Regions from separate parts of the Vibrio sp. Vb1574 genome, predicted to be linked through region 4. Evidence: predicted binding sites of a transcription regulator. Region 4 holds the regulator's gene; each other region holds the start of a gene.
What was found. Region 4 encodes PurR, which represses purine synthesis genes. Its sites were predicted from a motif close to TNANGNAAACGTTTNCNTNA; they were not measured.

Region 1: the regulator PurR is predicted to act here: its motif matches at 4,662-4,681, upstream of R7O12_RS20595 (NCS2 family permease).
Region 2: the regulator PurR is predicted to act here: its motif matches at 4,425-4,444, upstream of folD (bifunctional methylenetetrahydrofolate dehydrogenase/methenyltetrahydrofolate cyclohydrolase FolD).
Region 3: the regulator PurR is predicted to act here: its motif matches at 3,774-3,793, upstream of R7O12_RS06160 (phosphoribosylaminoimidazolesuccinocarboxamide synthase).

What each region holds. Positions count from the first base shown of each region.
Region 1 is NZ_JAWOTC010000047.1:14,001-21,475, forward strand. It holds gene R7O12_RS20580 (succinylglutamate desuccinylase/aspartoacylase family protein) at 204-1,271, opposite strand; gene R7O12_RS20585 (DUF3332 domain-containing protein) at 1,602-2,141, shown strand; gene R7O12_RS20590 (aminoacyl-histidine dipeptidase) at 2,206-3,678, opposite strand; gene R7O12_RS20595 (NCS2 family permease) at 4,703-5,992, shown strand; gene tet(34) (oxytetracycline resistance phosphoribosyltransferase domain-containing protein Tet(34)) at 6,257-6,721, shown strand; gene frsA (esterase FrsA) at 6,813-7,475, shown strand, end outside.
Region 2 is NZ_JAWOTC010000011.1:31,723-39,197, reverse strand. It holds gene R7O12_RS10125 (WYL domain-containing protein) at 1-193, opposite strand, end outside; gene R7O12_RS10120 (nucleotidyltransferase) at 367-1,623, shown strand; gene R7O12_RS10115 (hypothetical protein) at 1,624-2,115, shown strand; gene R7O12_RS10110 (SAVED domain-containing protein) at 2,115-3,236, shown strand; gene R7O12_RS10105 (competence protein CoiA) at 3,248-4,036, shown strand; tRNA gene R7O12_RS10100 (tRNA-Arg) at 4,234-4,310, opposite strand; gene folD (bifunctional methylenetetrahydrofolate dehydrogenase/methenyltetrahydrofolate cyclohydrolase FolD) at 4,514-5,374, shown strand; gene R7O12_RS10090 (NupC/NupG family nucleoside CNT transporter) at 5,443-6,642, opposite strand; gene R7O12_RS10085 (LysR family transcriptional regulator) at 6,900-7,475, opposite strand, start outside.
Region 3 is NZ_JAWOTC010000005.1:207,064-214,538, reverse strand. It holds gene R7O12_RS06185 (DUF2786 domain-containing protein) at 1-612, shown strand, start outside; gene R7O12_RS06180 (OmpA family protein) at 830-1,489, shown strand; gene R7O12_RS06175 (J domain-containing protein) at 1,566-2,540, shown strand; gene R7O12_RS06170 (hypothetical protein) at 2,718-2,900, shown strand; gene R7O12_RS06165 (SulA-like leucine-rich domain-containing protein) at 3,313-3,705, shown strand; gene R7O12_RS06160 (phosphoribosylaminoimidazolesuccinocarboxamide synthase) at 3,910-5,013, shown strand; gene R7O12_RS06155 (alkaline phosphatase D family protein) at 5,092-6,765, opposite strand; gene R7O12_RS06150 (hypothetical protein) at 7,095-7,472, opposite strand.
Region 4 is NZ_JAWOTC010000059.1:648-8,122, reverse strand. It holds gene elyC (envelope biogenesis factor ElyC) at 1-291, shown strand, start outside; gene torR (two-component system response regulator TorR) at 364-1,074, opposite strand; gene torD (molecular chaperone TorD) at 1,341-1,988, shown strand; gene purR (HTH-type transcriptional repressor PurR) at 2,456-3,460, shown strand; cyclic di-GMP riboswitch class I at 3,748-3,837, shown strand; gene R7O12_RS22420 (TfoX/Sxy family DNA transformation protein) at 3,954-4,544, shown strand; gene R7O12_RS22415 (TVP38/TMEM64 family protein) at 4,659-5,345, shown strand; gene R7O12_RS22410 (DUF2007 domain-containing protein) at 5,366-5,686, shown strand; gene R7O12_RS22405 (alpha/beta fold hydrolase) at 5,718-6,521, opposite strand; gene glgA (glycogen synthase GlgA) at 6,631-7,475, opposite strand, start outside.

The sequences.
Region 1 (7,475 bases), on a different contig from region 4:
AATGATAATGAGATTAATTATCAAATGTGTTTTTGCGATGGATTGTAAAGTTTTTTATCCATTCGTGGAAACTACGATAAGTATCGTTAGCGTACATAAAACAAAAAGCCCAGCATCATGGACGCTGAGCTTATTGGCTTTAAACAAGATAGTGCGAGCACTGTTGCTCCTTTTGAGCTAATCAGGCGCCTACTTGATAGGAATTACTGAGTTTCTAACGGTATCTGTCCGGTTGTCAGCGGCTCGGCATCGAATTCAGTGAGGCCTTCAATATAGCTTTCGACTGCTTGCTCTAAAGCATTATCACCTTGGTTAAAATAGGCAAGGTGGAAAATTGCATCGCCTTCGTTCACCAATGGTAATGTTTGTTGACCGATAACCAAACCACGCTTCGGGGCTTTTAGTTCTATCTCATCATGACCAAGAGGAGAGCTAATGTAAGCGAGCGATTCCCCCTGTTCTACTTTGTCTCCCAGATTAACGACAGTACGCAAAATGCCGTTACCTGACGCGCGAACCCAGCTGGTGGACTTCGCTATGATAGGCTCAGGCAGCTTTTTCCTGCTCGCACGCAACATACCAATGGCTTGCATTACGCGCCGAACCCCGAGTACACCAGCGCTTATCGAAAGTGGATCAAAACGCAATGCTTCGCCAGCTTCGTAGGTGAGCACTGGAATATCGCATTTTTCTGCTTCACTGCGTAAAGAGCCATCACGCAATGCTGAATCAACAATCACTGGCGTCGAAAATGCTTGAGCAATACGTAGAGTTTCTGGGTTGCTTAAGTTTGCGCGAATCTGTGGCAAGTTCGTGCGATGAATTGCCCCTGTGTGTAGATCCAAAATGTAGTCACAACGCTTGGCAATGTTGTTAAAGAACCCGTGTGCCATACGAGATGCAAGTGCGCCTTTTTCACTGCCAGGAAAGCAACGGTTGAGATCTCGTCGGTCGGGCAAGTAACGAGATTTATGGATGAAGCCAAAAACGTTAACGATAGGTACTGCAATGACAGTGCCTTTCAGTTTTTGTGGATCCAGTTGGTTAATGATCTGACGAACGATTTCTACGCCATTAAGCTCATCACCATGGATAGCAGCATTCACCATTAACACTGGTCCTTCTTGTTTCCCATGGATGATTTCCACAGGAATAGATAAAGGCGAATGTGTATATAGCTTCGCTGCTTCAAATTCGATCTCTAATCGTTGTCCTGGTTGTATTTGATGTCCTAAGAGCTCAAACACTTTGCTTTTTTTACTTCTGGCCATAAACCATCTCTGTCAAATGCGTCATCAGCAATGTAACAATTGCTGCAAAATCGCACTAATCATTCTCATTAAGGACACGACAAATTACTTTAATCGTCATGCGTGAAATTTTGGTATGTGTGAAGTTTTTGTTTTCAATATGATCTTTTCTATCAGTTTAATACATAACAAGACATAGAGAAGAGTGCGCAATAATAGCCTTAAAAAATGTGACTGTATTAAAAATAATACTGTTCATGGAGGACAAAAAAACGGACTTTTAACCCTACTTTTTATCCGATAATATCCGCGCCGAATTTGAGGTTTCACACTTTCTAACTAGAGGTTTTGATGAAAAAGGCAATTGCTAAAATTGGTGCATTGACTGCGGTAGCAGTTTCACTTTCAGGTTGCGTAGGTAGTAATGCCGTGACAGGTTATGTCATGGGGTTTAACTTGAAAGCTGTTGACAACCGTTACGCTCGAGGTGGTCTAAATATGCTTTTAGCGCCTGTTTATGGTGTCGCGATCGCAGCGGATTATATCGTGTTTAACTCTCTAGAATTTTGGACGGGTAAGAACCCGTTAAATGGTAAGCCACATATCTTCGATACAAAGGTAGATACTTACATTGATGTCAATCACCAGTTAGATAAGTCGTTAACGACGGCACCAATCGCACCATTAGCGGATAACCGTGTCATTGAGCAGGGGCGAATGCAGCAAATCGATGAGAACACTGTTCAAATGGATATTACTTACAGTAACGGTGAAAAGGCGACACTCATGGGTGTACGCGATGGTGAGTTTGTTACTTACTACATTGATGGTGAAGTTGCTGCACAAACCTCAATGGATGAATTAGCCGCTTACGCGCAAAACCGTGTGTAGTTGGGTTCAACTAAACCAAAAAAAGGGTGCCGTATGGCACCCTTTGTCATTTTTCGTGATTGAATTATGCTTTCTCTGGAATCGCTTCTAAAAGCGCGACCATCTGATCCCAGTACAACTGAACAGTATCAATCTTCACTTTCTCATCTGGAGAGTGAGGGAATTTTATTGTTGGACCGAAAGAAACCATATCCATGTGTGGGTATGGTTCTTTAAATAGGCCACACTCAAGACCAGCATGGATGACCATGATGTTCGGCTTATGACCGTAAATGCCTTCATACATATCACGGAAAATTGCCATGATCTCGGAATCTGCATCTGGCTTCCAGCCAGGGTAAGCGCCTGAGAACTGAATTTGTGCGCCTGCTAGCTCAGTAATCGAGCGCAGCATGCTTTCCACTTGGCTACGGCCAGAGTCAATGAGAGAACGAATCAAGCAAAGCACGGTGACTTTATTTTCTTCTGTGCTGATCACACCAACGTTTAGAGAGGTTTCAACAACGCCTTCCACCTCATCACTCATACGGATTACGCCGTTTGGACAAGCGTTAAGTGCCGCAATGAATCGTTGCTGATCGGCGATTGAAAATACTTGCGCGTCAGTCGTGATCGCTTCATTAAAGGTTACGATACCTGTTTCGATTTTACCCAATTCAGTTTTAAGCAGCTCAGTGTAGTGGTTGAACAGCTCAGCAAGTTTGTCTTGGTTTTCGACAGGAAGCGCGACAGTAACAAACGCTTCGCGAGGGATTGCATTACGTAAGCTACCACCACGGAATTCGACTAAACGTAAATCAAGCTCTTGAGCATGACCGGCAAGGAAACGACCAAGTAATTTGTTGGCATTACCGCGACCTGTGTGAATGTCACAACCTGAGTGACCACCTTTTAGGCCTTTCAGCGTCAGTTGGCGTGTTACAAAACCTGCAGGCGTTGATTCTCGAGAAATATCGAAAGTCATGGTGCCATCAACGCCACCTGCACAACCCATGTAGACTTCGCCTTCTTGCTCAGAGTCTGTATTTAGAAGAATCTCACCCTCTAACCAACCAGCTTCAAGGCCAAATGCGCCAGTCATGCCTGCTTCTTCATCAATCGTCAGCAGAACTTCGAGTGGACCGTGCTTAATATCTTTAGATGCCAATACAGCAAGGCAAGAAGCCATACCAATACCGTTATCTGCACCAAGCGTCGTGCCTTTCGCAGTTACCCATTCGCCATCGATGTAAGGCTGGATTGGATCTTTGGTGAAGTCGTGTTCAGTGTCTTCGTTTTTCTGCGGCACCATGTCGATGTGTGCTTGAAGTACAACAGCCTTCTTATTTTCCATTCCTGGTGTCGCGGGCTTTTTGATGAACACGTTACCGGTTGGATCACGGCGAACGTCAAAGCCTTGCTCTGTTGCCCAGTTGATAATGTACTGTGCTAATGCTTCTTCATGTTTCGATGGATGAGGGATAGAACAAATCTTATCGAAAAACTGCCAAAGTGGAGCAGGTGATAAGGTACTGATCTCAGAATGGAACTCAGACACGGAGGACTCCTTTTGATGTGCTTTGCCAAATATATACCGTAAAAATATTGTCAAGGTAGCATTAAATGCTAGACGATTTGGCCTTCAAATTGCCGTTAGCATACCACCAGATAAGGAGTACGAGTAGTCGCGATCACAAGGATTTCTCTCAGAACTGTCACAGTTTGTGAATACAATAACAAGCACTATGTGTTCTCTATCATACATTCTGAAAGTGGCTTTATTTTTTAATTCATAAAATTGTAATTTAATTACACGTAAACTTTGATAAAGGTCAATTTGTGCATTTTTTGTGATTCCAATCACTAAAATGCTTGTAATTAAATTTCTTGGTGGTATATTTGTAACCAGCTTCTGAGAGAAGAATGAAATGCTCAAAGGATGAGTCCGTTTTATCGCCTCCAAGGAACCGAGAAATCAACGAATGTTTAATTGATTTAAAAGGTGATAGTTATGAAAGGTTTACCAAGTACAATGTTCTGGAATAGCAAGTCTGTTTACACCGGTAACTTTGTATACCCAACAAGCTTTGGCTACTAAGTGAAGTCAACGCATGTGACTCGAACAGTTTGTTCACCCCTATAAATTGGAATTTTTTTTCAGTGATAGTGCTGACATGATTCACCGCCACCCAAATTGGGTGGCGTTTTTTTATCTCTATTTTCTCTTCCTGACTCACTTATTGTCATCAAAGCCTTCTTCTATTCCCCATTCTTCGGTTTTATCGACTTTTCCACCAAATCTGTTAGATACCATGTTAAAAATGGGCCTTTTTCATCTGAAAGTTTAGTACATTGCTCAGTTTTTATTCTCTTTTAGGGAACTGTGTTATCTAGGTTACCTATTGTTTTGTAAGAATATATTCCTTTGCCTACTTTGATAGGTTAGAGAATGTGTTTCATATCCAAAGAAAAAAAACGCATTAGAGTGAAGATTCTATCTAGAATTTGCTATTTGATAACTTTATAATTCCCGCCAATCGATTACGCAACCGTTTACTTTTTTACCTTTACAGGATTCGATCATGCTCGAGAGGCTTTTTAAACTCAGTGAAAATGGCACAAATGTGCGTACTGAGATCATTGCAGGTGTTACGACCTTCCTAACTATGGCTTACATTATTTTTGTAAACCCAGCGATCCTGTCGGATACCGGTATGGACCGTGGTGCCATTTTTGTCGCGACTTGTCTTGCTGCCGCAATCGGCTGTTTTATTATGGGATTTGTTGCGAATTACCCAATCGCACAGGCACCAGGAATGGGCCTGAACGCATTTTTCACTTACTCTGTTGTATTGGGAATGGGTTATACGTGGCAAGTTGCGTTAGCGGCTGTATTTGTTTCTGGCCTTCTGTTCATTCTTTTAAGCGTATTTAAGATCCGTGAGTGGATTATTAACTCGATCCCGCATTCTCTACGAACAGGTATTTCAGCTGGTATTGGTCTTTTCTTAGCGTTTATCGCATTAAAAAATGCAGGTATCGTCGTTGATAACCCAGCGACATTAGTTTCTATGGGAGAGATCACATCATTGCCATCTGTATTGGCCGCGATTGGCTTCTTTCTTACGATTGCACTGGTTCACCGTGGTGTGAAAGGTGCGGTGATGATCGCCATTCTTGGCGTTACAGCGCTCGGTCTTCTATTTGGTGATGTGCAGTGGGGCGGTATTATGTCAACGCCACCAAGCATTGCGCCAACTTTCATGCAACTGGATTTCTCTGGTTTGTTTGAAGTAGGCATGATTTCCGTCGTATTTGCTTTCCTATTTGTCGATTTATTTGACACCGCAGGTACGCTCGTTGGCGTTTCTCAAAAAGCAGGTCTAACTGATGAGAATGGCAACATCCCTCGTTTAAACAAAGCGTTACTTGCAGACTCAACAGCAACGTCAGTAGGTGCATTACTTGGTACCTCCAACACGACATCTTATATTGAAAGCGTTTCTGGTGTGGCTGCGGGTGGGCGTACTGGTCTAACAGCCGTGGTTGTTGGTGTACTCTTCCTACTTGCTCTATTGTTCTCACCACTTGCGGGTATGATCCCTGCTTATGCAACGTCAGGTGCGCTATTCTATGTGGCGATCTTGATGCTGTCTGGGCTAGTAAGCATTGATTGGCGTGACCTAACTGAAGCGTCCCCAGTTGTTGTGACTTGTTTAGTTATGCCGCTAACATTCTCGATTGCAGAAGGTATCACGTTAGGCTTTATCGCATACGCGGCGATCAAGTTATTCAGCGGTAAGGGCCGTGAAGTGTCGATGAGTGTATGGGTGATGTCAGCCATCTTCATCGTTAAATACCTCGTCGGTTAATTTCTCGAGCAAAAAGCCAGTGTGGATTTATTCACGCTGGCTTTTTCTTTTTTTACGTTGTTCACAGAAGACGGTTTTTCTGCGGAATAGGCAGAGAATTTTGATATCACCGTTGGTATTAGCGGTGTGTTTCGGTAGAATAATCGTTTGCGCAGCTTGAAATCCTCGTCTCCAAACATTTTGGAGAAGTTAGTGAGCATTCCGCTTTTGAGTGACTTCGCTAGATTTTGAGGATGCATATTTTCAAATTATTAGGTTATTACAATGAGTAAAAAATTCATTATCACTTGGGATGCAATGCAGACTTACTGCCGTGAACTGGCTGAGAAACAAATGCCAGCTGAGCAATGGAAAGGAATTTGGGCGGTAAGCCGCGGCGGTTTGGTTCCTGGCGCTATTTTGGCTCGTGAACTGGGTATTCGTTACGTTGATACAATCTGTATTTCAAGCTACGACCATGATCATCAGCGCGATATGACGGTACTAAAAGCACCTGAAGGTGATGGCGAAGGTTACCTAATCGTTGAAGACCTAGTAGACAGTGGTGATACAGCGCGCAAACTACGTGAGATGTATCCAAAAGCGAAAATGATCGCTGTGTGTGCGAAACCATCAGGCAAAGAGCTGCTGGATGATTACGTTGTAGATATTGCTCAAGACACTTGGATCGAGCAGCCTTGGGATATGTCAATCCAGTATGCTGAGCCAGTAAACCGCAAGCAAAAATAAGCGCGGTTAAAGAATATTGAGAAATGCCCCTTTATAGGGGCATTTTTTTTATTATGATATTAAATCATGCTAATAGCCTAGGGTTCTTCCTATGTCTGAAGACGTCAGTAAAAATCTTTCCGAAACTTTGTTCGTGAAACATAAGCAAGCAAAAGAAACCTCCGCGCTTACCCAGTACATGCCGACCAGTAAAAAAATACTTGATGAACGAGAAGCGCAAGGTGATCGTGCTTGGTATCGTCATTTGCGTCGCTTGCAATGGGCTTGGCAAGGATTGTCTCCGATCGAAATGGAAGGCGTACTGTCCAAAATTGCTTCATCTTCTCACTCGCGAACCAATGATGATTGGTTAGACACTGTAATGGGTTATCACAGTGGTAACTGGACATTTGAGTGGATCAAGCTTGGTATGGATCATCAGAAGCGAGCAAATGAAATGCAAGGAGAAGAGGCAGCGGATGAACTCTTCACTGCTTCTTTGTGTTTTAGTATTGCAGGCTACCCACATTTAAAAAATGACAACTTGGCATCGCAAGCTCAAGTTCTGGCAAACAAAGCGTATTCTGACGGCGCAGAAAAAACTAAGTACACCATCAAGCAAATTGAAGTGCCTTACCAAAATCGCAAAATCATCGCGAACCTCCATTTACCAAGAACGGATAAACAGTTGCCTGTGGTAATGGTGAGCGCTGGTTTGGATACCCTACAAACCGACATGTGGCGTTTGTTCCGTAATCGTCTTGCACCGCGAGAT
Region 2 (7,475 bases), on a different contig from region 4:
TTTTGTTGTTTGGCCTACGTTTGGAGTATTCAGTAAGAACTCGGGAAGCGGCTGCTTCTGCAATACCAAACGCATCTTTAAGATCAGCCCGACTAACACGCCCTGTAAAAAACAACTTAAAGTCAATATAAGCTAAACGAGCGTTAATAGAGGTTGTCTCTGATGTGATGTCTGCTTGAGAACTGTTTTCCATGATGCGTATCCATTGTTCAATCTAGCCAAATCGTAGCAAAAAAATCATTACGTGTAATTACAATACACAATAAATATACAACAAGATCATTGACACGTATCATTTCGATCTATCATAATAATCTCAATCGGTATAATCGGTCATTAACCAACCAAGACCACCAGGAGCTAGCTGTGCAAGATCAAGGTTTCAAATCACTAAGACAACTAAGTGCAAGCGACAAAGAATTTTGTTTCGGGATGATCTCTCATATCACATCGAACCTAGACTTGACCGAAACACAGTTGTCTCAATTGAAGACGGCTTACCGAGCAATCGGATCCTACTTGGCAAACCAAGGGGGCGAGCTAGCGGAATGCCACATTTATGCTCAAGGTAGTGTTGGTATTGGCACATCCGTAAAACCGATTGATGAAGACTCAGACATGGATATAGATCTGGTGCTGCACTTACCAAGTCAGCACTATCCAACAACTACTGATGAAGCCAACGAGCTACTCTTCAATTTGATACGAGTGCTGAAAGACTCTCAACGATACGGTGACAAAATAGAGAATATGCCAAAACGCAGATGTGTCACTCTGCAATATGGAGGTATCGAAGGCCAGGGGTTCCACATGGACATCACCCCTAGCATGCCTGAAGATATGGACTCGCCAAACCATAAGAGCAAAGTAAGAGTTGCAGACATCAAGGATGCCAATAGTCCTTCTCATCCATACGGATATAGGAAGTGGTTCCGAAGCGCGTGTAGTAAAGAGATTCGCTGGAATAGAAAAAGCAACTACAGATCTAATAGTGATATATATGCGGGGACAGTAGAACCGTTACCTGGTCAGGGTCGAAAGACTGTACTTCAGATTGTAGTTCAGCTTCTCAAGCGACATAGAGACATGTGGAAACAAAATAAGCAGAACGTTTATGGCGATTGCGCTCCAATAAGCATAATTATTACGACTCTAGCAGGTCTAGCTTATGAAAAGTGCTCAAACTCTAACAAGGAGTACCACAACCCATTTGATCTGATGTTAGATGTACTTGAAGAAATGCCAAACTTCATTTCCCATCAATATCAGTCTGACGGTACTGTAAAGTACACTATTCGCAACCCAGCACTTCCTACGGAGAATTTTGCAGATAAATGGCATGAGAAACCGATGTTACCCCAAGCATTTAAAGCGTGGTATACGCAGGTTACTGAAGACTTAGCAAAACTACTTGAATTAGATCAAGGGCTTGATAAAACCATTGAGCGCTCAAGAGAAATGTTTGGTTCTCAAGCAGCAAGAGGCATCCAAGCCAAACTTGCAGACACTCTGACTGAACGACGAGCGCAAAATCGTGCGGTAGTTTCTTCTATTGGTTTAGGAGTATCTAATGCAGCCACTGCCACCCCCGTTCCTAAACACAACTTCTACGGTGATGTATAGATGTGCCATCACCTCCAAAAGCAGCTTAACGCGCTACAAAAACGTTACCATGGTGGCAAAGGTAGAATACTCAAAGGTAAAACAGGTCTAAAACTGGAATGGAGACAAGTACTACAACCTTCTCGGCTTAGCCGAGAATACCTAATTCTTGTTAAATGGGCAGGGTTAGGTTGTATTCCTGAGGTCGAGGTGTTGTCCCCGAATCTAAGAGATCTAGCAGGAGGGAAGCGCTCACCTCATGAGTTCTTCTCCAAAGAGAATACTAAACCCTGCCTAATGTTTAACAACGGTAGCTCCAAAGACTGGGTGCCTAGTATGTTAATCGCTGAATCAATCATCCCATGGACGCAAGAATGGCTGTGGTACTGGGAACTTTGGTTATCAGATGGAGAATGGCGTGGTGGTGGTGTTCACCCTGGTGAACTAACTATTGAGCAATATATGGATCAAATCAACAACTCTCACCATCAACCAGCAAACAAAGGAAAGTAATGAACCTTTTGACTTATATCGTTGTTCAGACCATCAACTGGCTATTCAGAAAACGCTCTCCTGCCTTGTTAATTTTCAGGACAGGAGCCTATTTCTTCCCGATAACATTGATGGGAGGCGTAGCATTCAATGTTCAATACGTAACAGCTAGCCAACTCATTAACCTTGACGTTGCTGGTTCTGATGTCCCTGCTCTACTCGTTTCTATCGGTTTTTATTTCAGTATACTCCTAATGGCAATTGGGCTAGCTTGGGAGATAGTCCGCTCAGTTATAGAACAGCGACAATTGGCTAAACAAATTGTATTCGCTATTGAGCAAAGAGGACTCGTAAACACATCTGACTCCCCACTATCAGAGCATGTTCAGAAAAAATACAAAGGCCGAAATATTTCCAATACAGTAATAGATATCCGAGACAGTCTTGCTAATGGCACTGTAAGCCAACCCAAATTAGCACTTAAGAAATTCCTCAATCTAGAGCACTCTATAGAAGAGCGAAGAAATAGTGTTGCTGCTGAAGATTTTCACATTGTTTATGGTGGTTTAGTTCCTGTTCCTTTTGCTTTCCTATCAGGATATTTGTTGGATGATGAGTCTCATATTGAAGTGCTCGACTGGGATCGACAACTATCAAGCTGGAAAGAACTCGATCCTATTAGTGACGACAATGAGAAGTTTGAAAAGACAATAAAGCATGCTGATAGCAAAGAATCTATCGTTCTTGCTGTATCTTTCTCTTACCCTGTTGATGAGAAAGCTATTGACCTCTGTTTTCCAAAGATGCCACAGATACATTTGAAACTGAGGGAAAAGCGTTTTGATAATCACTGGTCAAGTAAAAAGCAAAGTCGTTTAGCTTATGATTTGATCGAAGAAGTTAAAAACCTCATGGAAGAAGGCTATAACGATATACACCTCGTATTAGCTTCTCAAAACAGCGTAGCATTCAAATTTGGTCAAGCGTACGACAGACGGAACCTTCCTCACATTACGATTTACCAATACGAAAAAGATAACAAAACCCCTTACCCTTGGGGGGTATCAATTACTAACTTACCCCACGCAGAGCCATCTATTAGACTGACTGAGTTTAATGATGACTTAGAGCAAGCCGTATAAGAGGTCTTTATATGTCTTCATTTCAAGTCCTTATGCCTTTCGCTCGCAGTAACAGTTCAAACCGAATAGTGGGGATTGAGCAAGTGGAGCGTGGTGATGATTGCAACTGTCATTGTTTATCATGTGGAACCCCAGTTACTGCGAGGTTGGGAAGTATCAACCAATGGCACTTTGCACACCGTACCGATAAAAATACAACAAGTTCTGAGTGTGAATTCTCCCCCGTTACTGCATTGGCACTGATTATAAGGCAACAGCTCCCAACTCTAGTTAACTTTGATTTAGATGAGTGGGATTTTAATGATGTGCAATGGGAGGTTGAATGTACCAAATCTGGAGTTCAAGTTGATGCATACACTAAAGACTTACCCTCTAACATATCGGTAGTAATGGATATCCCTTTCGAGAGCAGTCCTCATTTACTACCAGAAGCAGTACCTCACGATATCGACATTATCCTGAGAGTAAATACGCATAAGTTGGCTAACGATCTTTACCCAACTAAAAGTCCTATCAGGCTTCTTAACTCTGAAGGTGTTTTTAGCTACCTTTTAAAACACTGGGAAGAACTTGTCGAAATGCTTCGTTGGCCTCAGTCAACCATAGAACAACCATATGAAGATACAGAGGTTGCAGAAAACAGTATAAAGACCAATGATCCTATCTGCCTATGCTGTGGTGAGAAAACAGCAAGATATGGACGAGGGCTTCTTTGTGAAGAGTGTGTTTGGAAAGAGGTTGGTAGCCAATTTAATTCAATCAGTGAGATGATTGTGTTTTATAGGAAAAACTCTAATTAAATAGATCAATCAGCCTCACAGTGGGGCTGATTTGCATTTTTAGTCTCAAATACCTAGCCGCGAGAAGAAAGCGAACTTATATATTCATTACAGATGATTACATTAAGCTACAAGCTTAACCGACTACTTAGCCGACTATAAACACCCAAAACGACAAAGGCCTGACAACTTAATAAGCTGTCAGGCCTTATAGAATATGGCACGCCCTATTGGATTCGAACCAATGACCACATCCTTAGAAGGGACGTGCTCTATCCAGCTGAGCTAAGGGCGCGCTACAGGGACAGGATTATACGAGTTCAAACGGGTAAATCAACGGGTTTTCATAACATTCTGATCTGAATGCCTAAAAAAAGTCCATTAAAACGCTTAATGTTCAAAAACACCACAAAGCAAACGTTTGCGTATGGATGTTAACAAGAAATTCTGCGACAATGCGCCGCAGATAATCTGCCTTCTTAATTTATAAGGAAAGTCATGACTGCTCAAAATATAGACGGAACTCTCATTTCCCAAACTGTTCGATCCGAAGTGGCTGCACGTGTTAAAGCACGTGTTGAAGCTGGGCTACGTGCTCCTGGTTTAGCAGTGGTTCTAGTTGGTGAAGATCCTGCTTCTCAGGTTTATGTTGGTAGCAAACGCCGCGCATGTGAAGAAGTTGGGTTTGTTTCTAAGTCTTTTGACCTTCCTGCGTCTAGCTCAGAAGAAGAGTTACTAGCTCTGATTGATGAATTAAACAACGATGATGAAATTGACGGCATTCTAGTGCAATTACCCCTTCCTGCGGGCATAGACACAACACATGTTTTAGAGCGCATTCACCCAGAGAAGGACGTGGATGGCTTCCATCCTTACAACGTTGGTCGTCTTGCGCAGCGTATTCCAAAGCTTCGCTCTTGCACGCCAAAGGGCATAATTACCCTACTCGACCGTTACAACATTGAGCTACGTGGTAAACATGCGGTTGTGGTTGGTGCATCAAACATTGTTGGTCGTCCAATGACACTTGAGCTGCTGCTTGCGGGCTGCACAACAACAACATGTCACCGTTTTACCAAAGACTTAGAGAGTCATGTGCGTCAAGCTGACGTTGTCGTGGTGGCGGTTGGTAAGCCTAACTTCATCCCTGGTGAGTGGATTAAAAAAGGCGCAGTGGTGGTCGATGTCGGTATTAACCGTCTTGATTCAGGCAAACTAGTTGGCGACGTGGAATACGACAAAGCACGTGAAAGTGCGAGCTTTATTACTCCTGTTCCTGGTGGCGTTGGCCCAATGACCGTCGCAAGTTTAATTGAGAACACGATGCTCGCTTGCGAACAGTTCCACACAGACAAATAACGTAAAACTTCAGATACGAAAAAGGCTCCGCAAGGAGCCTTTTTGCTAATTGTTGATATCTATTTCAATTACAGACTTAAAATCACGCCCGCAATCGAAGCGCTCATTAAGTTCGCCATGACACCAGCGATAATCGCACGGAAACCATGCTTAGAAACAAATGCACGCTTTTCTGGTACCAATGAGCCCAACCCACCAATCAGCATCGCCATGCTTGAGATGTTTGCAAAGCCACACAAAGCAAACGTCACGATTGCTTGTGAGTGTTCACTAAGTTGAGACTTCACTTCTGCAAGCTGGATGAAAGCGACGAACTCATTCACCACAATCTTGTTACCAATCAGCGAGCCTGCTGTGGTTGCTTCTTGCCATGGTATACCCAACAACCAAGCGACTGGCGCAAACACAAAACCTAGGATGAGCTCAAAACTTAATGGTGTCCCAATAAGATCACCTATCCAGCCTAACATGCCGTTTAGCATTGCAATGACACTAATAAACGCCAGTAACGTACCACCGACCGATACAGCAATGCGTACACCCGCCATGGCACCATCGGCTAATGCTTCTACTACGTTGGTTGCACGTGGAATTTCAACTTGGCTAATGTCGATATCTGCTGCTTTATCCGTATCTTCTGGCATTAAAATTTTTGCCATCAACAAGCCGGCAGGTGCTGACATAAATGCAGCAGCAATAAGATAGTTGAGGTCGACACCCAGTGATGCGTAACCAACCAACGTTCCGCCAGCAACTGACGCTAAACCACCTGTCATAACTGCAAAGAACTGCGAGTCAGTCATGTGTTTTAGGTAAGGCTTTACCATTAATGGTGCTTCAATGGTGCCAACAAAGATATTCGCCGTAGCAGACAAAGACTCAGCACGACCGATACCCAGCAGCTTTTGAATACCACCACCGATAAAGTTAATGATTTTTGGCATCACACCAATGTGATAAAGACCTGAGATAAGAGAGGAGAAGAAAACGATGATACCCAGAACATTGATCGCAAAGGTGAAGCCCCCTGTCGCCAAATTACCGAATAAAAACGCAATGCCCTCTTGACCATAGTTGATCAAATTCGACACAACACTGCTCACTGAATTCAGCGCATCTCTTCCTGCTGGTACATATAAAACCAACAACGCAAACAGTACCTGCAAAGCAAACGCAAACGACACCGTTCTCAGCTTTATATTTTTTCTATTTGTAGAAAGTAGCCATGCTAGGAATAGTATGGCTACGATACCAATAATTGAGTTCATAAAATGAATCCGACAGAAGGGGGATATGGAAGGCACCGGATTGTATAGCGGACTCAAAATGCTGCAAGTTGAGGATGTTAACAGTGTGAAAAGTTTAAGCGACCAATAACTGACCAACAAAATAACCAATTGAATTTATTGAAGATAAACGTTTGCTTATTTTAATTATTTCCATATAGAAAATATGTTTCTGGTTCAGGAAAAATTTTTGTGAAGTGAATCACCTTATGTGTCGTTCTACAACGTCATTGATCCTGTTATTTAGGAATAGAGATGTAAGGTGCCAAACGTTGGTCCCAATGACAAGGGTTGCCGATCTTCTGTTTGATAAAGTTAATCACTGCGGATATTTTTTTTGGCATATGCTGGCGGCTTGGGTATACCGCATAAAACGGCATCGACTGGCTGGCTTTCCAGTCAGGTAACAGCTGTATTAACTTACCCGTTCTAAACTCATCCCCCAGCAAGTAAGTGGCAAGGTAGGCAATACCCCAACCTGCAATAGCCGCATCCCGAACGGCTTCTGCCAGATCTACTGAATAGTTACCCGAGACTTTTACGTTCAATTCTTGCTGATCTTTGGTAAACGCCCACCCCGTATAGTCACGCTCCCAGCTTCTGTATATGAGGCAGTTGTGAGCAGATAGGTCATCCGGTTCTGTTGGCGTGTCATGTTTCAATAAGTAATCTGGCGATGCCGCAACAACAAACTGGCAATCCGTCAAACGCTGCGCAATGTAACCTTCAGGCAAATGCTCATTGTTGGTTACCCATAAATCGAGCCCTTCGGCTAACATATCGACCTTATAGTCAAACAGATGTACTTCCACTTG
Region 3 (7,475 bases), on a different contig from region 4:
ATCAAAATGGCACATCGCCTCATGCTTAAATATGGTCTCGATAAAGACGATATTGAGTTCATCAGAATGGGAAAAACACAATCTTCTCATCTGCTACCAGCGAACATCAGTTCTACCATATTGCGAGTGATTCGCGGCATTAACACAAAATTCGGTGTCGAAGCAGTATTGTTGAATCACAAAGGGCTCAAACGTGTCGAATTTATCGGTGAAGCAGATCGCGCTATTTTTGCTGCATTTGCTTTCGATATTGTTTATCGCGAGATGAACGAAAGTACCGGACAATTCCGAAACAGCTTTGCTGGCACCGGCACCTCTTCTCAGGAAGTGACTCGCCGTGTGAACTCATTTGTATCTGGCTGGGTGGAAGGCGCGATTGAAAAATTGCCAATTATTTCTCCAGATGAAGAGTCGGCCAATAAAATTAATGACTATATTGATAAAGAATTCCAAAACATTGACCGCGAAACGTTCAAGAAGCAATTGAAAGAAGCGATGAAAAACCTAACTGAAGACTACGAAGTGGGCTTAAAGAAAGGTAGAAAGGTTTCAGTTAACCGTGGAGTGGGCGGCGAACAAGCACGCAAAATGTTGGGCGATTCATCGAAATAGCCAGAATAGTAAAGGATTCACATAAGCAGCAATGACTTCGATGTCGATGGGGCTTACTTTGAGAGCTTTGGCAGTATTGATAGGAATTTTCTTACAGAAACTCTTATCAATCTTACTTTCTCATAACAAATATCAATGCTTGTTTATTCATAATTCGCATCCCATTATGAGGCATGGTTTCGCCTCAGTTTTATACGGAGATTTTCCCTTGAAAAAGATGCCTATTGCACTAGCTCTAGTGCTAGCTCTTACTGGCTGTCAAGCCACTCAACGCCAAAATGCAACAACGGGTGAATACGAAACTAACTCCACCACGCAAGGCGCGCTTATTGGTGCGATCGCTGGCGCAGCAATCGGCCTAGCAACGGGTGATGATGCTAAAGAACGTCGTCAGCATGCACTCATTGGTGCAGCCGCAGGCGGAGCGACTGGCGCTGGCGTTGGTTACTACTTTGACCAACAAGAAGCGGAATTACGTCGCGCTTTGCTAAACTCTGGCGTACAAGTTCAGCGTGTTGGTGAAAATCAGCTTTTACTGCGTATGGAAAACGGTATCGGCTTCTCTTCAAGCTCTTACCAGCTTGATGCTAGTATCCATAATACTCTACGCGGTGTTGCTCGCATCCTAGTTGAGTACCCAGATACCAGTCTCGTTATTGACGGTTACACGGATAGCACAGGTAGTGAGTCATACAACCAAACGTTGTCAGAGCGCCGTGCAGAGTCCGTACGTCAATTCCTAGTATCTCAAAACGTTGCACCTGGTCGTGCAATTGCACGCGGCTACGGCGAACGTAACCCAATTTGCTCAAACCAAACTTCTGAAGGTCGTGCGTGCAACCGTCGTGTTGAAATCCAGATCTTGCCACTGAAGTAATTTGGTTGCACCATAACGGTAATAATAAAAAATTACCGGAGCAGGCCTAACCATTATCGTTAGGCCTGACATATTAATGTCTGTCAAAACGTCTGCCCTACTCTGCTTATTTAGCCTCAGCTTTTCTGGCTACTCACTTGCCTCTCAAGCTCCAAATGACCCCATCGAACAATACGAGTACGCACAACAATTATTGGCATCAAACGAAGCTGAAGCCTCACCAGAAACGCGCTACTGGCTAGAGCAATCCGCCAACCAAGGTTACCTCCCTGCACAAAAACAGCTCGCGAACGACTTTGCTAAAGGGATAAATGGCGAAAAAAATGAAACACAAGCGTTATATTGGCTAACCTCTATCGCACTCAATGACCCAACCGATCGTGGCTTTCTTCTCGCCGATTTTATTCAGCGCAATCCAGGTAAGGTCACAACTTCTCAATTGACTGAAGCCTTGTATCAAATGGCTTCTCAGCATAATCCAGCAGCAGAACAAGCTTATAATCAACTGTTAGAGCTGCGCTTCAACCAACTACGAGCTAAACAAGTCTCGCAAATAAAGTCGCTCGATAAAAAAGCAGAGCAAACACAAGAAGAGAAAAGCACAGTTGCAACCCCCAAAGTAAAACACTCGCAGTTTCTATGGCTGATTTGGCTAGCGGCGATCCTCATCATCAGCGGCTTAAGTTTCCTCGCGATCAAAAAACTTAAGCAGAATAGAAAAGCGCGTGAAGCCAAAGAGGAAAGCCAAAATCAACGAATGGCGGAAAAAATAAAAGAGCTAGAGTTTACGAACAAGCAACTGAAGCGTCAGTTAGAGAAAGTATTCAGAGAATTTAAGAAATCCAAAACTCAGGCAGAAAACCATAAGCTAAGCGTCGCGTGTGCTATGTTTGGCTACACACCACAAACCATCCCTGATTTACAGGCAATCAAGCTACGCTATAGACAATTATCAAAGCTTTATCATCCTGACACAAGGGGCAGTGAAGAAGAAATGAAGCGACTCAATCATGCCTTTAAGCTCGTCTCACAAAATGTTACAAAACAGTAAAAATAGGTCAGGATACTTTGGCTGCCATGCTTTTATTCCCATATAATCAAGCACCGCAATCGATCTCCCTCTCAAAGAAATTAACAGACATTTAACTTAAGTCGCGCTTTTATGCCATAATGCCCGGCGCAAAATAACACCTAACGACTCAAATTAATCTAGGTGGGGAGAAAATCAATGTTCACTGAAGAAGGCACCTGTGATTGGTGTAAAAAACCTAGTCTTGTAACTCGTCACGATTATTTAGATGGCAAGCACCACTACTCATGTAAAGCTTGTTACGATATGGCGAAAATCGACGTGCGCCTATTTAACCAAGGCGAATTGCAAATGCGCGAACGTTTGCAACGAGCGAGCTAAGCAAGACGGAATCAATGGAACTGATTTTCAAAAGCGCCTTTTATAAGGCGCTTTTTTGATCGCCCAAGCCTATTTCCAATCTCTATCTCGTATTCCCTCCTATCCTACATAGCATGTCGCATCGGTTATCAGCCCTCTTCCACTGTATACAAACCACTGTCCGTGAAAAACACCTGTATATACAGTAGTAAACCCCTGTATGTCTCTCGTCCAACTTTCTACTCACCTCACATTTTTAAATTGATGTTAGACATATCAGAAATGAAAAATAAACAAATAAATTCAATTACTTAAAGTAAAATCCTTTTATTTCCTTTTCAAAAAACCGCAAATAACTTTTGAGAAACTGGTTGATCAGGTCGCCAAAACAAACTACTGTATACACATACAGCATGTATAAAGGAACAGTAAGATGCAGTTACAAAGTCAATCTCATACATACTCTCGCTACAACGTATTGGCACAAGCAACTAAGCCCATGGCCGTTTCGGATCAGCTTCTATCTAAGCTGGCTGTTTTATCGCAGCAGAAACAATGGATTTTGTTTACAGCAGACTGCCCTCGTCCAGACTTTGAACAACTCACTGCTTCTAATATTTGCTGTAAAAACGTTATTCAAATGAAGCCCTCTCAACAGCTTTCAGAAGTCGAGATCGTGATAAAAGCCATCCGATCAGGTAATGCCAGTGCTGTTGTCGCATCCAATAAAATTGCACTTATGAATCAATCTATGTTGAGCGACGTGGCGCAGCGCTATCAGTGTGAAGTCTTTTTCGTCGAAGGCAGAGTTAATAAGTACCACTAATAAGTTCGACGTTATCTATCCTGCATCTCGCCTCCTTTTTAAGGGGGCATTTTTTTGTATTAAAGAAAACAGGCAAACGTTTGCTTTTTCTCTGGCGAGTTAAAATAGTTCTGGTATGATGCCCACATTCGATTTATTCAGCGCCCACATTTTGCTGAATATCTTCTCTTTCTGACGTTTGATTAAGATGATAGGAATGTCGCAATGAGCCTTGCTAATCAAGTACTTGCCGTCAATGACGACCTGCCAATTCGCACCCATGAACCCGTTCATAGTGGAAAAGTTCGTTCAGTTTACTGGTTAACTGAAGAAGACAGCGCCCGACTGATCAAAGAAAAAGGATACAATGTCGCTCCAGATGCGCCTTTGGCTATCATGGTGATTAGCGACCGAATCTCTGCATTCGATTGTATTTGGCATGCTGAAGGTGGTCTTAATGGTGTCCCGGGTAAAGGGGCGGCGCTTAATGCGATTTCTAATCACTGGTTCAAACTGTTCAAAGAAAATGGCTTAGCAGATAGCCATATTCTAGACATTCCTCACCCTTTTGTTTGGATTGTACAAAAAGCCAAACCGGTAAAAATCGAAGCCATCTGCCGCAAATACATCACGGGTTCGATGTGGCGCGCTTACGCAAATGGCGAGCGAGAGTTTTGTGGAATCCAACTTCCTGAAGGGTTAGAAAAAGACAAAGCACTTCCAGAATTGCTAATGACCCCATCCACAAAAGGCATTCTAAAAGGCATTCCCGGTGTGCCAGAAGCGGATGACGTAAATATTACTCGTCAAAACATCGTAGACAACTACGAAGCATTTAACTTCTCAAGCGCTGACGATATCGCACTCTACGAAAAATTGCTGAAAGAAGGCTTTAACGTTATCAGCCAAGCATTAGAAGAAATCGACCAAATCTTTGTCGATACCAAATTCGAATTTGGTTATGTTCATGATGCTGCTGGCAATGAAAAGCTGATTTACATGGATGAAGTGGGTACACCAGACTCGTCTCGTATATGGGATGCTAAAGAGTACCAAGCAGGTCACATCGTAGAGAACTCAAAAGAAGGTTTCCGCCAGTTCCTACTTAACCACTTCCCTGACCCAGATATCTTGCTAAACAAAGAACGTATGCCAGAGCGCGAAGCACTCGCTCGTGATAATGCTTTACCCGTCGAATCTTTGATGGCGATTTCGAGCACTTACATTGGTATTGCCGAGAAGATTACAGGCAAGCCGATTCATTTGAGTGATAATCCGAAAGCGGAAATCATCGAAGTTCTGAGCAAAGAATACGGATTGATTGACTAGCACTGTCGCTAGATTGCTAAACGCTTTCCAATAAAAAGTCCGCATTAGCTTGCGGACTTTTTTCGTATTAGGCTCAGTTTAGCCGATATTTAACGTAGTGCCATCTGTTGTGGAGGCTGACTTGGTCGTCACCTGATATGTTTTGTCTTTAATCGTTGATACGAAATACCAGGTCGACTCTGCTTTGTCGGGCGTAAAAGTAACGCGCATAAAGCCACGCTGTTTGATGTCTGCCCACTGTAATTCTGACACTAAGTGCGGCAGCGTGTATTCCATTTGAGCGATCGCGACAGGGTCTAACGCGAGGTAGGCCTCTAACCCAGGGGAACTCACAGAGCTAGTCGCAAACTCTACCCCGATAGGATGCTTAGATATGTCTTTAAGCTCACTTGCCCATGCGTTGTGCGTATCTCCTGCCAAGCAGACAAAGTTACCACTGCTGGCTTTGGCCAGTTGATAAACTTTCTCTCGCTCAACGTAGTAACCATCCCATGCATCTAGGTTATATGGCAAAGCAATGGTATCTAAACTTGGGTCAGAGAGATAACCCGTAATCGCAGAGTTTACCGCTAATAACGCCTCTGTTTTTTGTTCTTCAGTGGCAGTAAACAATTGAAACATCGCGGTCATAACCGAACTTGGCAACTCCATACGAGACATTAACACTTGTTGCCCTAGCACATTCCAAGTTGCGTCGTGCGTACTGAACGCATCCATCAGCCAAGCGAGTTGGTCACCGCCTAACAGCTCTCGGTCTTGACTGCGCGACTGAGCAACTAAACCGCCAATAGCTTCCATCGTTGGTGAGCTGAGCGAGAAATAATCCAACGGTTTATCACGCCCCACAAGTCGCGTGTCGAGCATCATCAAATTGACTAAACTTCCAAACGAAAACTGACGGTAAATCAGCATGTTTGAGAAAGTGTTTTCACGAACGGGCAACCATTCTGTCCACGCGGCAGCCGCAGATGCACGACGATCATTAAAACTGCCTTCCTCTTCTTGATGGTTTTCCGCACCATTTTTCCAAGTATCATTTGCAAGCTCATGGTCATCCCAGACAGCAATCATTGGTAGGCTCGCATGTAACGCTTGCAGATCAGCATCTTGGCGATATTGCGCATACCGTTTTCGGTAATCATCTAAGGTAATACATTCAGTGCCTTTGCTTGGCTCTCGCCCTAGTGCCTCAGCATCTTCACTAGCGTAGCCACCAGCACCATACTCATAAATGTAATCACCGAGATGAAGCACCACATCAAACGGGTCTTGCTCATGTTGATTTAAAATCTCTCGATACACATGGAAATAGCCAGCAGGATAGTTTGCACAAGAAACAACCGCCATGGATGCCTTTTCTACACCATCCTCTGGTAATGTTTGAGTTTGCCCGACTTCGCTAGTGACATCTCCAACCATGAATCGATAGTAGTAGCGAGAATTTGCGTTGAGATTTTGAACATCGACTTTTACCGTGAAATCTCGGCTCGTGTCTGTGGCAAAAGTGCCACTTTGCACGATATCAGTAAAATTTTCGTTAGATGAAACTTGCCAGCTTACATCTGCGTAGCTCGCTGAGGTTGTAACACGAGTCCAAATGATTACTTGTGTTTGAGTAGGATCTCCACTCGCCACTCCGTGCTCAAAGGTAACCGCAGCAGATTCACTAGCATCGCTACCACAGCCCACCAGCCCGGTAACAATCGCCGTTGAAGAGGCAGCTTTCATAAAGTCTCGACGAGACAAAGACATATTGACTTCCTTTCTTATTGTGTTTGTTTTTATGCCCAAATGACGTGGTGACTCGATCATCCTTGTATGCCAATAAGGGACGTTAATTCGAACTTACAGTACCAACCACTTAGTCGGTAATTTGTCCTAAAAACACAAAGTTAGAAGCTAGTTATGACAATTGCATTTCCAAACGTTACATTTTTGTTAATTTAAGTGCAAATACTCTATATTCATCACATTTCCTAAGACCTGTGACAAAAACCTCAAAATAAAAAGCGACCTACTTTGAGGTCGCTTTTCATTGCACTATTGTTAAGTAGTACATCGATGAAGTGGAAATACTCAGCCTAAAACTTGATGTTAAGGACATCTTGTTCTGACGTATCCACCTTCAACTGACTGCGAGATTCTATGTACTCGATTTGCTGAACATCGAGCGAATATGGCATAACGACTCGCAATTCATTGATCCCTTCATGTTTAGCTAGCTGGGTTAAGCGGACCAAATTGGATTCATCACTTTTACGAGAAGACATCGATTTTAATGCGGCATCCCACAACCGATCTTCAGGCTTGCTCAATTCCGCAATGTTCTGTTTCCACATCAAACCGAAAATAGGCGCGATGGTGGCAAATGCCTCTAAAAAGGTCCATTTCTTACTACCTGTCGCTCCTAAAAAGCTAGTGTAGTCGAATTCAATGCACGTCTTTCCTTGTTGATCCATTCT
Region 4 (7,475 bases):
GAAGAGGCGCGTCAAGCGGCTGCATTCGTTCAACAAAAGGAGATTGTGTTAGTCACTTCTGCGAGTCACATGAGCCGTGCATTGTATGAGTTCAACGCAGCAGGCATTAAACCAATCCCAGCCCCGACCAACTTCTTAGCTATTAGCGAGATAAGTCAACCTTGGGATAAATACTCACCTAAAGCGCGTTACTTAGAACAAACAGAGCTTTATTGGCATGAGTACTTGGGCAGTATTTGGCAAAGGTTGCGTGATACTGTCGGCCAAACACCAATGGTTGAAGCAAACTAGTATTATCTTGAAGCCACAAAAAAGGAGAGCCGAAGCTCTCCTTTTTCTTTTTACGATTGAGTTATGTTCCAACTAGTCACCAGCAAACATATAGCCTTCGCCGTGTACCGTTACAAAAATCTGTGGGTTCTTAGGATCGAACTCCATTTTTGCGCGCATACGTCGAATAAGAACATCAATGGTGCGGTCATTCGGCGCATCCACTCGATGGCTGATCATGTTCAAAATACGCTCACGACTTAACACCTGGTTAGGATAAGACGATAATGCCACCAAAAGTTCATACTCTGCTTTAGTTAGTTTTACTGGCTCACCGTTGCGGCTAAGTGCGCGACGTTGAATGTCGAATGTCCACTCCCCAAAGCGCACAATGTGCTCTTCACTGGTTTCATTCGCTTTCGAGCTGCCACTGCGCGCCGCTGAAATACGCCACAGCAAGTTTTTAACGCGAACTAACAGCTCTCTCAGTTCAAAAGGTTTTGTCACATAATCGTCAGCACCCATTTCTAGGCCTACGATTTTATCAATGCTATCCGTGCGTCCTGTTACTAATATGATACCAATATCCGATTGGCTACGTAACTCACGAGTAAGCATCAGGCCGTCTTCACCAGGCAGGTTAATATCCAGCATGATCAGGTCTACATCGCCCGCTTGCAAAACTTCACGCATTTCTGCGCCACTCTCTGCTTCGCTGACTTGGTAGCCCTCATTTTGGAAATATCCCGCAAGCTTACTACGAGTTACAACATCATCTTCTACGACTAATACGTGATAGCTCATTTACACCACTTTTCTGTCTTCTTATTATCCAAGACGTATTCTATTCATAACTAGTAACATTTCTAGTCATAGATACATTAAAACGCAAGATTTAGCGTTTTTATTGATTCAAAACAAGCTTGCCCATTGCTATTAATAAACGGTCATTTTTGACCATAAAACATAACAATTATAGTTACTGCTATTCATTTTAATTGATTACACTTAGGGGATATCCCTAATTGACTTTGTGATGCATGACTTGAAGCATCATTCAGGAGCCCAAAATGCAAGAAGTGAAAGCTTTTAATGAAAAACGCGCTGAAATTTACTGGTGGTTTTCGAGCTTGTTCGCAAAAGAACTAACAGAGAAAGAATTGGAAGCCTATCACAGTGTTGAAATTCGCAGTTTTCTCGCAGGTTTAGGTGAAAATGAGTCGCTAAAACCAGCCGTTGATAGCCTAGTTGATGCATTGAATCGGTTACAAGATCGTGAAGATGCACAACTAGAGCTTGCAGCTGACTTTTGTGAACTGTTTTTGAAGACAGAAAAATACGGCGCTCTTCCTTACGCATCCATATACATTGGTGAATCAGGTTTACTGAATGACAAGCCAGCTGAGGAAATGGAAAAGTTGATGGCTGAATTTGGCGTTCAAGTAGACGAAAACCTAAAGGAACCTGCGGATCACTTAGCCGTTGAGCTCGACTTTCTCGGGAACATGATTATCCGCTCAAACGAGCTTGAACAAGAAAAACACATGGAAGAAGCCTTCGTTAAACAAAACGACTTTATCCAGCAACAATTGATGTCTTGGTTACCTCAGTTTTCAGACAAATGTAAACAATTCGACGAATTTGGATTTTACTCGAGTGTCGCGAAACTATTAGTTGCATTTTGTAAACTAGACAGCGCCTACCTTCTTGGTGAATAATTGCCGCCTATTTTTAGGGAGCCTGCCTATCGGGCTTCCTGTATGCCGAAAGTGACCAATTGTAAGTAACTTGGGTATAATATTCGTTTGCCTTAACTTAGCGCAAAGACGCTTGGTTATTTAGCAGTCAAAATGTGACTTCAAATACACAAATCTCGTGCTGAAAACATTGCTAGTCAGTCCACATAGGGCTAAAATGTGAGCGCAAACGATTAAATATGATTTATATGTAAACCGCTGAAATATAGCGGTTTTTGTGTTTTCTTAACAGGTTGATGGCAATTTCTCATCAGATAGAAAAAAGATAAAATTCATCGACCGATGCTGCTACGCACCCTTTTGTCGCACTTGGATCAACCGCTGCCGAGACACTTAGCGCCAATTTTATATTGCTAGGTGTGAAACCATTAGAGCATCAGGTACATCCAATACGACATATTTCAGTAGCTCGATACAGGACACCATTTATGGCCACGATAAAAGACGTTGCTCGCTTAGCCGGCGTTTCCACTACGACAGTTTCGCACGTTATCAATAAAACGCGTTTCGTTGCAGAAGCAACGCAAGAAAAAGTAATGAAAGCCGTTGACGAGCTGAATTACGCGCCAAGTGCCGTTGCACGCAGCCTAAAATGCAACTCAACTCGTACGATTGGCATGTTAGTAACTCAATCAACTAACCTATTTTTCTCAGAAGTGATTGATGGCGTTGAGAGCTACTGTTACCGCCAAGGCTATACTCTGATTTTATGTAACACAGGCGGGATTTACGAAAAACAACGCGATTACATTCGTATGCTGGCTGAAAAGCGCGTTGATGGCATCCTAGTGATGTGTTCTGACTTAACCGAAGAACTAAAAGAGATGCTTGACCGTCATGCGGACATTCCTAAAGTGGTCATGGATTGGGGCCCAGAGAGCTCACAAGCAGACAAGATCATGGATAACTCAGAAGAAGGTGGCTACATTGCAACCAAACATCTGATTGACAATGGTCATACGGATATCGCTTGTCTAAGCGGTCATTTTGAAAAGCTTGCTTGCCAAGAGCGCATTGCAGGTTTCCGTCGCGCAATGAGCGAAGCGAACCTAGCTGTAAATGAAGACTGGATCCTTGAAGGTAACTTTGAATGTGATACGGCCGTATTAGTTGCAGATAAAATTACCGCAATGGACAAGCGCCCGACGGCGGTATTCTGTTTTAACGACACAATGGCTCTAGGCCTAATGAGCCGCTTGCAACAAAACGGGATCAAAATTCCTGAAGATATTTCAGTGATCGGCTACGACAACATCGAGCTTGCAGAATACTTCTCTCCACCGCTAACGACTATCCACCAACCTAAACGTCGTGTTGGTAAAAATGCATTCGAAATTCTACTTGAGCGTATCAAAGATAAAGAACACGAAAAACGAATTTTCGAGATGCAACCTGAGCTTGTAATTCGAAATACTGTGAAAAAAATGAACTAAATTTCACTGTATTTAACCGTGTTAAATAAGCGCTCTACAGGGGCGCTTATTTTTTTGGAAAAATTAAGCATTCTCTAATACTTCACACCACTCTAATAACAATTGACTAACGTTAACTCCCTGTTTTATATAAATGTAATATATATTAAGAACTCCTTTTCAAAGGCCAATTTGCACCTTTCCATATGCAAAATAGAGCATTCAATCTATCATTTTTATTGAACCGAAATCACACTTTTAACGCTAAACCGTGATGTTAATTCAATATAAGAAGTATGCTCATTGTGTCACGCACAGGGCAAACCATTCGAAAGAGTGGGACGCAAAGCCTCCGGCCTGAACCATATTACGATATGGAAGGTAGCGGGGTTACCGATGGCAAGTGTGTAAGCAATGACTTTACTCTGTAATGACATTGTTTTTACGCATGTTTGCTACTCTCTCGGACCTGACTTTTGGTGGCGTAATATTAATTACACCGAGATAACAAAACATGGATAAACCGATACTCAAAGACTCTATGAAGCTATTTGAGGCACTTGGTAATATCAAGTCGCGCTCAATGTTTGGTGGCTTCGGACTATTCGCTGATGAAACAATGTTTGCACTAGTGGTAAACAATCAGCTTCATATCAGAGCAGACCAAAAAACTTCATCTGACTTCGAGAAACAAGGGCTAAAGCCTTACGTTTATAAAAAACGTGGCTTTCCAGTCGTTACAAAGTACTACGCTATTTCCAGCGATTTATGGGAATCAAGCGAACGCTTAATCGAAGTAGCGAATCAATCATTGAAAAAGGCAAAGCTTGAGAAAGAACAGCAAGCAAGTACAAAGCCTAACCGTTTGAAAGATTTGCCTAACTTACGACTGGCTACCGAGCGCATGCTAAAAAAAGCCGGCATCGAATCCGTAGAGAAGCTTGAAGAGGAAGGTGCGCTTAACGCCTATAAAGCGATAAGAGATACGCACTCTGCAACCGTCAACATTGAGTTGCTATGGGCACTAGAAGGTGCTATCAACGGCACTCATTGGAGTGTGGTACCTCAAGCTCGCCGAGATGAGTTGATGAACGGCCTCCAATAAAAGTCGGCCTAAAAACTATCTTGTAAAACCGCAGTCTAATCTGCGGTTTTTTTGTGAAATTTTTTCGGTTTTCCTACTGTCTTATTACATATATCCCAAATTGGAATCAAAATTATGAATAAGAAACTGATATTAGGTCTCATCCTACTAGCGGCTATCGTCTTTTTAGGTATTAACTTTGGCCAGTATTTAACCTTAGAGAATGCAAAAGCCCAACAAGAAGCACTAACTACATACATCGATCAGAATTTTGTATTCTCGGCTGCGATTTACTTTTTTACCTACATTGCAATTACCGCTTTTTCTATCCCAGGAGCGGCAGTAGTCACCTTACTTGGTGCAGCCTTATTTGGTTTTTGGACAAGCTTGCTACTGGTTTCTTTCGCTAGCACTATGGGGGCAACACTGGCCTTCTTGAGCAGCCGATACTTATTGCGTGACTGGGTACAAAACAAATTCGGAAATAAACTCAACGCAATTAATCAAGGTGTCGAAAAAGACGGAGCTTTTTATCTATTTTCCTTGCGTCTAATCCCTGTATTCCCTTTCTTTCTAATCAACTTACTGATGGGCTTAACACCGATGTCTGTAGGTCGATTTTATCTCACTAGCCAAATAGGTATGCTGCCAGGCACAGCCGTATATCTGAATGCAGGTACTCAATTAGCAACAATTGAAAGCCTATCGGGCATTGTTTCACCCGCAGTATTAGCGTCTTTTGCGCTATTGGGACTATTTCCAATCATCACTAAATGGGTTATGAATAAAGTAAGGCCGACACCAAGTCAGCAAAACTCGTAATTGGTGAAGTGGGTATTTTGATGAAAATATTTATCGCTAAAAACCCAGCAGAAGCACACATTGTATGTGAGCTGCTTAAAGTGGAACAAATTTACTGTGAAGTTCGCGGAGAAGGTATTTTCGGCTTAAAAGGAGAACTGCCGTTTGGTGATGATACCGATCCTTATGTGTGGCTTTTTGACACGGCACAAAAGATGAAAGCTGAAGAAATAGTAAAAGCATATCGAAAACAATCCGATAGGCATGAGTATCAAGATTGGCAATGCCCAAAATGTCATGAAATAAACGAAGGGCAATTTGGTGCATGTTGGCAATGTGGATATCAACTAGGAGAGCTATAGCGGCTCTCCTATTCAGTGGATGCACTCAGTTTTAAGCACATACAGCTTGCTGTTTAATAAACTCGATGGAGTGTTGATTGAAGTCTTCTGGACGCTCTACATTGCATACATGACCACAATTCGGGATTTCTCGTAGAATGCTGAGCTTATGTGCTGCAACCATTTCTTTGACAGGTTTAATAAACATGTAATCCCTGTCGCCCATTAAGTAAAGAGTCGGAATGGGTAACTCTCGATCTTTAAAATATTTCATTAACGGATTTACATCAGCGGCAAGAATAAACCAACGTTTAAATTCTTTTTGGCAAAGCTTCTTGGCTTCGCGAATAAAAAGGTGGCGAGATTCTCGTTGGCTTCTTTGAGGCATAACAATATAAGCGAACAGTTTGTAGAGCCACATGTATGGTAGGATATGCTTACAAAAATTACCTAATTTCACCAATATCTGAGAACGAGTGTTAAGCCTTGTGACAGCACCGCCGAGCACCATCGAACGTACGCGCTCTGATGACAATTCAGCAAGGTTTCGAACAATAATAGTACCAAGCGACATACCGACAAAATGAGCGGATTGGATCTTTAAATGGTCCAATACTTTCAAAATATCTTGGGTAACTTCCGTAAAGGTATAACGGCTAGCAATGAGCTCTTTAAGTAACTGATTTGACTTTCCATGACCTCTTAAATCGATCAGCAATAAGTTAAAGTGTTGCTTGTAAGCTTTAATTTGCTTGAACCAGATAGAAGAGCTACCACCAGCACCGTGCACAAATACAACCCACTCATTACTAGTAGGGTGCAAATAGGTTTTATGAAAAAGTAGCGGCTGGGTCATATTGAGTATCAAAAAGATCGTGCTATTGAGTAAAAAGCCATCCTACCACACTCCCCTTACTCAAGATAATAAAGGCACCTCATTCGGTGCCTTTCGTTACAATTTTAAGTCAAACTAACGCTGAGTGGTAAAGCTGCAAATAAGATTCTGCGGCCTTTTGCCAACAAAAGTCTTGTTGCATCGCGTGCAACTGTACTTTATTCACTTCAGGCTCGTTTTGAGCGTAGAGCAACAGTGCCCTTAGCATCGTTAACAACAATGCCTGCGGTGTCGGTTCGAAAAAAACAAACCCCGTTGCTTCAGATGGGTTTACATCATAATCGCTAACGCTGTCCTTTAAGCCACCAACACCGCGTACTATCGGTAATGTCCCATAAGCCATACTATAGATTTGGTTTAAGCCACATGGTTCAAACTCAGAAGGCATCAAGAAGAAATCAGAACCAGCTTCAACGATATGCGCAAGTTCATTGTCATACGCTTCTACAAAGGCAAATTTGCTAGAAAACCGCGCGGCAACCTCTCGTAACTGAGCGGCAAGAACAGGGTCTCCGGTCCCAACGACAACTAGCTGAACATCGTGCTTCAAAAAATCGGCCAAAGCAGGCAACAAGTAATGAACGCCTTTCTGCTGGGTCAACCGACAAACCATACCGAACATAGCTACATTTTTTTCGGGCAAATTTAGTCGTTGTTGTAATGCTTTTTTACAAGCTTTCTTCCCTTGCGACATACTTTGCTGGTCGGCGCAGTAATTAACCGGCAAGTAGGTATCAGTTTCCGGATTCCAAGCGCTGTAATCACAACCGTTCAAAATACCAACTAAGTCCTGCGCGCGTTGCTGAAACTCCCAAGCCATTCCATGACTGCCAAGCTCTGTTTTTAGTTCCTCTGCGTACGTAGGGCTAACCGCGTTTATCTTATCTGCATTCATTACACCAGCTTTAAGCATCG